3 regions of the Photobacterium satsumensis genome follow, and region 3 is predicted to be linked to each of the others. Evidence: riboswitches for the same ligand, from Rfam matches in the RefSeq annotation. Region 3 holds a riboswitch; each other region holds the start of a gene.
What was found. A riboswitch is a leader RNA that binds a small molecule or an ion and turns the genes downstream of it on or off. The one in region 3 is predicted to bind cyclic di-GMP.
Positions count from the first base shown of each region.

Region 1 (3,283 bases), on a different contig from region 3:
TTGGATTATCGCCAGTATAGCTGTGAACGCCTTTCCAACCACGACCATATTTCGGTACGCCAATCACCAACTTTTTAGGATCAAGTCCTTGTGCCAATAGATCATTGACACCTCGGTCTGCTGTGTGTGTGATTGCTGGGTTGTGGCTTGCATCATAAAGTCCCGCCTGATGACCTAAATTGTTGAGGTCAAATGCACCGAACATGTCGTAGTTCATCAGGAAGATGTAATCCATGTATTGTTGAGCGCGGCTGTAGTCGACAACCTCGATCTTTTTGACATCAACCCCAATGGCTGAGGTGAGCTCATAAGTACGACCGGTTTCAGCCGATAGTTCATCCAGCATGGCGCGAAGCTCTTTCATCAATGTGACATACAGCTCGCCATCTTTTTCTTTGTCACCAAGGGTAGGGTGGGCACCGTTACCGCCCGGATATTCCCAATCAATGTCGACACCATCGAAGAATTTCCATGTTTGAAGGAACTCTTTCACTGAATTGACAAAGGTGCGGCGTTTAGCTTCATCATGCATGAAATAAAACGGGTCTGATAACGTCCAGCCGCCAATCGATGGCAAGATCTTCAAATCAGGGTAGGCTTGCTTCAGAGCCATCATTTGGCCGAAGTTACCTCGGTAAGGATCGGCCCAATCGCTAACGCCTTGCTGGCCTTTTTGCAGGGCGGCCCAAGGGTCATGAATCGCTACTTTGAAATCTTCGCGTCCAGCACAGGCTTTTTGCAGAGATTCAAAGCTGCCCGGGATTTGTTTCAAGCTGTCATTGATTCCGTTGCCACCACAAATTGGGGTAAAGCCATAGATGATATGCGTGAGGTTTTGGGCTGGGACTTTATCAATAGGGAAGGCACGGTCATAGACGCTCCATTCGACAAAGTAAGTACCAACAACCTTGCCAGATTTGTTGGTGTAAGGCTTGTTGTTTTCTTGTAAGGTTGGAACCAGCGGCGCAAGATGGCTGCCGTCAGTATCAGCAACAGTAAGCTTAACGCTTCCGCTTTGGCTACAACCATCGGTATTACAGAGCTCTACGGTCATGTCATAAACACCCCCTTTGCTGACATCAAAGGTCGCGCTCTTTGCACTGCCGCTGCCTGTCCAAACCGTCTTACCATCGAGTTTAACGTTGGCCGCATCAGCAGGATCGCCGCTCCATGTTTGCCAAGACACTGTAACGGAAACCGAATCGTGTATACCAACGACAATATCGTTGTAGCTACTGGCGTCACGGTTTAACTCGACCAAGGCATAAGTATGCTCTCCCCAATCAATGGAGGGAGCGCCGGGTGCTGCGGCATAGCTGATTGAAGATGAGAGTAAGCCACCAATAAAAATGGCAAGATTAGACTTTTTCACAGAATGAACTCCATTTACATAAAACGAATAATAGTTTTATGAACGTGTCGAATTGAATATCTATTTATATGAAGAATATGAAATAGAATTTATCAATACCTATCACGCTCCTATTTTTAATAAATACGAGCACAACGTAAATGGAGAAAACTCCACTTGAGGTAGCCCCGCTATCATAGAATGAATTCGTTAGACCGGAAGCTTTGCGTCCTAAACTTTCATTTAGTTTGCCGTTGTCACAAGTACTATTAAATTAGTAGCAAAGGTGCTTATTTTGGTCAAAGAAAAATCATTGTTAATATCGAATAATGTAGCAAAAAATTGTTACTGTGTGACGTTGCTTCATGAAGTGTGGTGTATGTGGTTATTCAATTAAGTGTTTGAATTTATGTCGGTAAGTGATCTATATCTAGCAAATTGGTGCGACCAGTCTAGTCGAATTAATCTAGTGTGATGACTAGGAATAAGAGTGTTGTGGCTTGGGTTTATTGGATTATTTCTGTCGGGAATGACCATGGGTTTTTGTATTTATTAGCTGAATTATCATAATTGAACGGTGGAATTGCTGTAAATACGTCAAATTGGGTGCCGGTTATTGTTATTCTGGCACTTTTATATTTTATAAATCCAAACCTGCTAGTGATGATAATACAGCTATTATTCACATTAAGCATATGTTTATATTGAGTAATGTGGTTTATCTCATCATCGTTTATGAAAAGAATGAGATTGAGAAAAAGAAAGTTAAACCGGTAAATTAAGTGTGTGGATTGATTACGTTTCCTGGTTGCTTTTGATGGCTATTAAGCGCTGTTAATTTTAGGTGATCGACCAAGTTTCGACAGAATTAAATTAAATGCGGTGATTCTTTTTGTTTTGCTGAGCTGCTTCAAATCTCTGGTGATAGGTTTGCCATTGGCGCAGGGTTTTTATTTACTTCCGCGCAGACAAACTTATATCCCCTTGAGAAAAGAGCAGGATCACAATGACGCCACGTAAATTTGCGGTTGATGATGGTTCAACCAACGTTAAAGTAAGTTGGATTGAAAGCGGTGAATTACACACGGTTATCTCACCGAACTCATTCCGTAAAAACTGGAAAAGCGCCGCGCTGAGAAAAGACAAGAAGATCTTTAACTATACGATTGGCTCAACCAAATATACCTATGATATGACCTCAGACAAGGCGTTGGAAACAACCCATGTTGATTATCAGTACGATGATTTGAATCTGCTTTCTGTGCATCATGCACTGCTACAAACAGGTATCGAACCGGGACCGGTAAAGCTGGTGGTTACGCTGCCTATTACCGAATACTACAACGCCGAAGATTGCCAGAAAAATGAAGATAAAATTGCCCGCAAGCGCGAAAATCTAATACGCCAGATTGAGCTCAATAAAGGCGAGTTATTCGATATCATCGACGTCGAAGTGATGCCGGAAAGCTTGCCTGCGGTGTTATCGACCCTGACTATGCAGTCTGTCAGCCAGTTTAACCGTTCTTTGGTGATAGATATTGGCGGGACAACACTGGATATGGGGGTGATTGTCGGTGAATTTGATGATGTGTCTGCCATTTACGGCAATAACGAAATCGGCGTTTCCATGGTGACTGATGTTGCCCGCAAATCCCTAGCCGTTGCCGATAGCGATTCGAGCTACCTAGTCGCCAATGAGCTCATCAAGCAACGTTCAAACTATGATTTTGTCCGTGAAGTGGTGAATGACGAAAGCCAGATCCCGGTGATCCTTGAGAAGATAGAAACCAAAATTGATGAGCTGGGTAAGCAAGTCGCGTACGAAGCGAAGAAGTTCGCTAAAAACCCTAATCGCGTTTACCTTGTGGGTGGCGGTGCCAGCTTGATTTACCAAGCAGTCAAAAAGGCCTATGAGACATTGGGAGAACGTGT
Region 1 is NZ_JAKJSK010000006.1:224,621-227,903, forward strand. Features, by position in the region: gene L4D79_RS01120 (glycosyl hydrolase family 18 protein) at 1-1,372, opposite strand, end outside; cyclic di-GMP riboswitch class I at 1,530-1,614, opposite strand; gene parM (plasmid segregation protein ParM domain-containing protein) at 2,358-3,283, shown strand, end outside.
Region 1: linked by a shared signal. The riboswitch ahead of L4D79_RS01120 (glycosyl hydrolase family 18 protein) and the one ahead of L4D79_RS17795 (lytic polysaccharide monooxygenase) in region 3 are both predicted to bind cyclic di-GMP.

Region 2 (3,283 bases), on a different contig from region 3:
AACAATGCAACACGTGCGATATGGCATGTTACGTATACAGCATAATTAAAGAAACGAAGCCGCCCATTCGTGATGCGGCCTTTTGTCGTTTCTGCTGATTGTACCCAACAGAACAATGAACTACTCGTAGAGTTGATGGTGAACTAGTTTATTGTTCTGTTGAGTAAAGTATTAATTTACAAGGTTCTCTGACCTTTATTATTAGAAGAATAACTATGGCAACGATTAAAGATGTTGCACGTATGGCTGGTGTATCGACAACCACCGTCTCTCACGTGATTAACAAAACGCGCTTCGTCGCAGAAGCAACCCAAAAGAAAGTACTGGCTGCGGTTGAAGACTTGAATTATGCGCCGAGCGCCGTAGCGCGAAGTCTGAAGTGCAACACCACAAAAACCATCGGTATGTTGGTAACCAAGTCTACCAACCCGTTCTTTGCCGAAGTCGTGCACGGGGTTGAAGAGTTCTGCTACGGTGCGGGTTATACCCTGATTTTGTGTAATACCGAGGGTAACCTTACAAAACAGCGTGACTACCTACGCATGCTGGCCGAAAAGCGAGTCGATGGCCTGCTAGTGATGTGCTCCGACCTTGACGAACAGCTATTGGAATTGCTTGAGCGCCAGAAAGACACCCCTATGGTGATCATGGACTGGGGCCCAGAGAGCCCGCATACCGATCAAATTCAAGATAACGCTAAGCTTGGCGGATATGTTGCCACTAAGTTCTTTATTGAACACGGCCATAAAGCCATTGGTTGCCTTACTGGCCATAGCGAAAAAACCGCATGCCGTGAACGCCTACAGGGTTTCCGCAAAGCCATGGGTGAAGCGGATTTGAACGTCAATGAAGATTGGATCCTTGAGGGTGACTTCGAGTGTGAATCCGCTGTTGCTGCTGCTGAGAAATTTATCGCGATGGAAGAGCGCCCTACCGCGATTTTCTGTTTCAACGATATCATGGCAATGGCAATGATCAGTACCTTCCAACAAGCAGGTATTAACGTGCCGGAAGATATTTCGATCATCGGTTATGACAACATCGATTTGGCACCGTATTTCTCACCGCCATTAACAACGATTCACCAACCGAAGCGTCGCTTAGGCAAGAGTGCGGTAGAAATCCTAATGCACCGTGTGAAAGACAAAGAGCACGCCACTCAGGTCTTCGAAATGGTACCTGAATTGGTGATCCGTAACTCGGTAAAAAACTTAACTAAGTAGCCGGCAGCGTTTACTTTTCTAGAATTCAAACGGAGGCCTTCGCCTCCGTTTTTTATTTCGATGGGCTCGCACAACACCAATCATTTTGAGACAAAAACATTCATCCTTAATCGAAAGAATACGGCAATTTGTGGAATCAACATCACATTTCCAAAGTTGCGATCAAGTTCAAAAATATCATCTGAGATATTCTTAAATTGTCACGAACAAGGCAAACCTATCGAAAGGTAGGGACGCAAAGCTTCCGGCCTAAGAGTCGTCTAGTTCTAGTTAACTCAGTCAACTTATGGTAGCGGGGTTGCCGATGGATATAGCAACTAGTGTCAGGAAACTCTTACTTTTCCCTGACAGTGTAATGTATTGATATTTGCTATTCTTGAATCCTCGCTCTGTTGTTAGGTGACCCACGAAATTTTCACCGAGAAGAAGCATGGACAAACCAATTTTAAAAGAATCTTTACGCCTATTTAGTTGTTTCGATAACGTTAAATCTCGTTCAATGTTTGGCGGCTTTGGGGTTTTCGCGGGTGAAACAATGTTTGCACTCGTGGTAAATGACAAACTTCACCTTCGCGCCAACGCAAAAAACGAACAAGAATTTAAAAAGGCAGGGCTTAAGCCATACATATATAAAAAGCGAGGCTTTCCAGTTGTAACAAAACATTACGCCATTCCAGAAGAATGGTGGAATGAGGATGGGAAAATTATCGAACAAGCGACTCGCTCTCTCGATGCCGCTAAAGTTGATAAAGAAACCAAAGAGAAAGCATCACCAGATCGAATAAAAGACCTACCTAACCTTCGTCTAGCAAATGAAAGAATGCTTAAGAAGGCGGGAATTTGTTCTGTTGACGAGTTATTGGAGGCTGGTTCCATCAATGCCTTCAAAGCATTACAAGATACTCATCAAGGCACGGTCAGTATTGATTTGTTGTGGGCCCTTGAAGGAGCAATAAGCGGTCAGCACTGGTCGGTTATTCCCAAAGATCGCCGCTCAGAATTGCTAGCAAAATTAAGCTAGCACAACAAATCTCATATATAAAAAGAGATCGTTAAGATCTCTTTTTTGTATTTATTGCATCAATGATACGTGTCAATAATCAACCATTCTAGTGACAGCTTTTTGTCAATTTTTGTGAAAAATTGAATCGTCTCACAATGCTGTTTATAAATCACTCAACACCCTTTTATTGCAAGCTGACACAAGTAAAATAAGCTCAAGTTAACTCCGGGGGTACTTATGAACTGTTCCAAACCTTTTCCAGGACAAAGTGATCAAATGTTCAAGGATAAGTTTGGCAAGTGGCCACGAATTATGCGCCTACTTGTTTTGTTCAGCCTGCTTCCTCCCCTCGTTGCTTTTATTCTTGTAGAGAATGGCATCACGACTTATCAATCACTTCACTCCTTGTTGGTATCCATTGCCAGTCTAAACGCCATCCTCTTGTTCTGGGGGCTATTGTTAAAAATCAGAGCACGCAAATATTGGTACCGCAATTATCACATTGGTAAAACCATGCTCCTGGCCTTCATTCCTCTGACAGCATGCGGCTATATCGTGGTAACAGAGCTCTCATCCAGCAAGGTTATCACTCAAACCACACCCCAAGTTGTTCAAATATCCGTCAACTAAATACTATTTCTGCAATTCAATGAAATTAATTGCTTTCTAGTAGGGTCTTTGTCTCATAACTATCTGATAATTTCGGTAATAATTACTGCCGCCATCCAGATAGGCTCACAGTAGCATATTAAAGAGACAAGGGGTCATCGTGCGCATTTCCGCCAAAGAAAACTACTCGCTATTCATCAAGCCACTACTATGGCTACAAAAACGCCACTACGGCAAGGTTCTCAACCCTGCAAAACTATGGGGACGTCGCCCGGCCCTGTTTTGGCTCGTGGCCGGCTTCTTCGGCTATTTGGATCGCCGCTCTTCCCCACTAAGCCCGGTTATACGCTCTTTAGTATGCGTCAGGGTATCGCAGTTGAATGACTGTGCTTTCTGTGTTGATGCCAATGGCATGAAGCTCGCCGAGCGCTGTGACTCAGTCGAAAAA
Region 2 is NZ_JAKJSK010000010.1:68,293-71,575, reverse strand. Features, by position in the region: gene L4D79_RS20325 (substrate-binding domain-containing protein) at 216-1,223, shown strand; cyclic di-GMP riboswitch class I at 1,424-1,529, shown strand; gene L4D79_RS20320 (TfoX/Sxy family DNA transformation protein) at 1,654-2,244, shown strand; gene L4D79_RS20315 (hypothetical protein) at 2,464-2,856, shown strand; gene L4D79_RS20310 (carboxymuconolactone decarboxylase family protein) at 2,996-3,283, shown strand, end outside.
Region 2: linked by a shared signal. The riboswitch ahead of L4D79_RS20320 (TfoX/Sxy family DNA transformation protein) and the one ahead of L4D79_RS17795 (lytic polysaccharide monooxygenase) in region 3 are both predicted to bind cyclic di-GMP.

Region 3 (3,283 bases):
ATCACCAAATCAACAAGTTACACGCCATAATTGTCTACTACTGGAAACACTACTTTTCGATTTATCACTAAGCTTGCCAACAATTTGTGATTTATCGCCCATAAAAAAACGCTGGCTTATGCCAGCGTTTTTCTGTTTCTAACAAGTGATGACTGCTTATTTATTGCTTGATCCAAGCATCTTGCCAAGCGGAACCGAATCCTGGCTCATAGTGATACGGTGAGTCAATATTACACCAACCACCTTCAGGGAACGGACGGCACTGATAGGTGCTGCCATCACGGCCTAGCACCACTGTCTGGCCAGGAACATAACTACCGATCCCCTCTGGGTAAGCGAAGTCATGCTCGCCACCACCCGAGCTATCCTTGATGGTAATTGACTTGGTTTCTACCACCTTCTGCTCGCTGCTATCCTGATCAGTCGCCGTCACTACCACGCTGAACGATCCCGTCTGGTTAGTAGACAGGGACATGCCAACACTGCTGTTATCGATAACATTATCGTCCGATGCCAGTTGTTGGCCCGAGCTATCCAACAGCTTCATGTAAATCTCGTAATGGCCCTCGGAGCTCACTGTAGCTTCGATGTGAGCATTGCCATCAGCACCTAGGGTGTATTCACTTTTCAAGCCTTGTACGGTTACCGGAGCGGGTTCAATCACATCCCCATCACGCACATCCAGCGCGTAGTTATAATCCGAGTTGGTGACAAAGACCTGGTTGGTATACAAATCCGATGGCTGATAAATAATGTCGCCAGAAGCTTCTTCCACACCGACTTGGGCAACCGTCGTGTATTTCTCGTTGATCAGCTGGGCCAACTCATAGGACCAGGCATTGATGTTCTCGTTAGCTGCTGTAATAGCCAGTTTCTCGAACACAATTTCAGAGCCTTGCTTATTGAAGATACGGAACCACACGCTTTCACCATCTTGGGCTTCAACACCCGGCTTGACGTACTGACCCTTAGAGGTCCACTCCGGCGGCAACACTTCACCGTCAAAGCGGATATCACTACAGTTGTAGAAACCTTCACCTGCAGGATCATCACGCTGCCAGCGAGACACAAGTGTGGCTTCTCCCGAGCGACCGCTAGGTAGGGTGACATCGATCAGGTAGTAATCACCGTTACTTTCCTTCGTCACAGCCACATTGCCTGCAGTATCAATCAGCTCCAGGTCATCCCATCCCAAACGACTGTAAGCGGCATTGTAGCCCGGCTTGGTCAGGTAGAACTGCCAGAAGCTCGGGTTATGCGCCGCTGTTGCGCGGTAACGCAGCGTAAAGGTTTCACCGGCTTTCATGTCGGTGCGCTGCCAGTGCTGAGATGCAACACTCATCCCGCTCTTACGCGGATCACCACCGGAACAGATAGTACCGTCTGGCACCTCCACTTTCACCGCATCCATGTTGGTGTAGTCTTTAGTCAAGGCTGCAAATTCGTTTTTCTGCACCAAAGGATAAGTGCCCGATTCATTAAATGCAGCACGGCACGCTTCATTGGGGATCTGAGAACCGTCAGAAGGGCCCCAGTGACCACCATCTGATTCACAGATCACTTGACGGGCCGCAGGGAAATCGGCCCAGCCGTGAGCACTGGCGTGCAACGGGGAAAGGGCTGCCATAACTGACATCGCGCCCAAAGAAAAGTTAATTACTTTTTTCATATGTAGCTTCCATTATGATTATTTTGGGAAGCCAGCTAACGGGAATAAGCCACTGCTTTGATCTTATAGTTTGACCTTGCTTTTTCCTATCAGGTAACTCCGCTACCTTAGAGACAGATCCTAGTGACAGCTCCATGCTACAACCAAGATTGCTCCTTAGGCCGGAAGTTTTGCGCCCTACCCTTTCGGATAATTAGCCTTTAGCTGACGATATAAAGACGAGTCACTGCAAAAGAGACTCGCGTATATTTATAGATTGTTTTTAACTGCCAGCAAAAAACAGTAATTAGTAATGGAAGGGTGATCTCATTTAATTTCTTTCATTAAGATAAATAAAATTAATTTACTGAAATGAAATATTTAATTCATCAAGAATCATTTGCCACACCAATATAAATATCAATCTAATTTGAACCGTTAATATCAAGAGGCAAAGATGATAAGTTGAACAATAACAACAAAAAACAGACAGAGCGACATTATTTTCCAAAACTTGACCGGGTTCTTACTTTTCAAAGGGCGTTTACTTGCCTGCCTTATTACCTGAGAGGATGGGTGGTAGAGATCAGCCACTAATTCAGACAGCGCGTCATAACGTTGACAGGCTTGGGGGAAACAGCCTTTCCTTAGCACTACATCCAACCATGTGGGCAAGTCATCACGATAACTTTCCAAAGGTATATAATCTGGCCATTGCTGTGATGGCTTTGATAACGATAGTGCGTTAAATGTATTCGAAAATGAATAGGGGAAATAACCGGTCAACATCTCGTAAATAATGATAGATATAGAATACATGTCAGACCTCATTGTTGCTTTCACCCCCAATAAACCTTCTGGTGATAAATATTTAATATCGCCAACCGGGAGTGTTTCGGTTACCGGTGTGCTTAATTCATCAAAATGTTCAGAATAAACAGAGCCAAAATCGATAATGACAATTTGCTCTAATTGATTAACGATCAAATTTTCTGGCTTAATATCACGGTGAACAAGTTTGTAGCGCTGTAAAACTCGAACGGACTTAATGATTTCTTCCGTCATAACCCGCACTTTTTCTAAATCAGGCGAGGGGTTATCTTCCATCCACTGTCGCAATGATTTGCCTTCCACCCACTCACAGACATGATAGAGAAAAGAAGAATGGCGAGAGAAAGGATAAATCTTCATTATTCTCTGATGGGATACCTGCTCACCAATCCAACCTTCACGAACAAAGCCTTGCAAGTACTGGTAGTCTTCAGCAAAGTTCAGCGAAGGAACCTTCAGGACATAGCGCTTGGTATCAAACTCACTGACAGCCAGGTAAATATGGCTGCGCGGCCCGCTGTGCAATACCCGCAAAATCCGGTACTGATCGATGCGATTCCCCTCTTCCATCACCGGGGGGATCACCCGGCTCGTCAGCTCCTCGATATATTCATCTAAGGTGAGGGTGGGGAGAGACGCCACCTCAAGCAGCAAGCCTGACACATTGTCCTGGCTTCCGGCATCCAGTGCGGCTTGCACCAACTGCTCGGCTTGCTGCTCTACAGTAGGCTTTAATGATGGCGATTGCTTTGATGATAGCGATGGTTTTGATGATAGCGAAGACTGTGCCCCAGAATCTACTGA
Region 3 is NZ_JAKJSK010000008.1:356,645-359,927, forward strand. Features, by position in the region: gene L4D79_RS17795 (lytic polysaccharide monooxygenase) at 161-1,669, opposite strand; cyclic di-GMP riboswitch class I at 1,759-1,878, opposite strand; gene L4D79_RS17800 (bifunctional protein-serine/threonine kinase/phosphatase) at 2,093-3,283, opposite strand, start outside.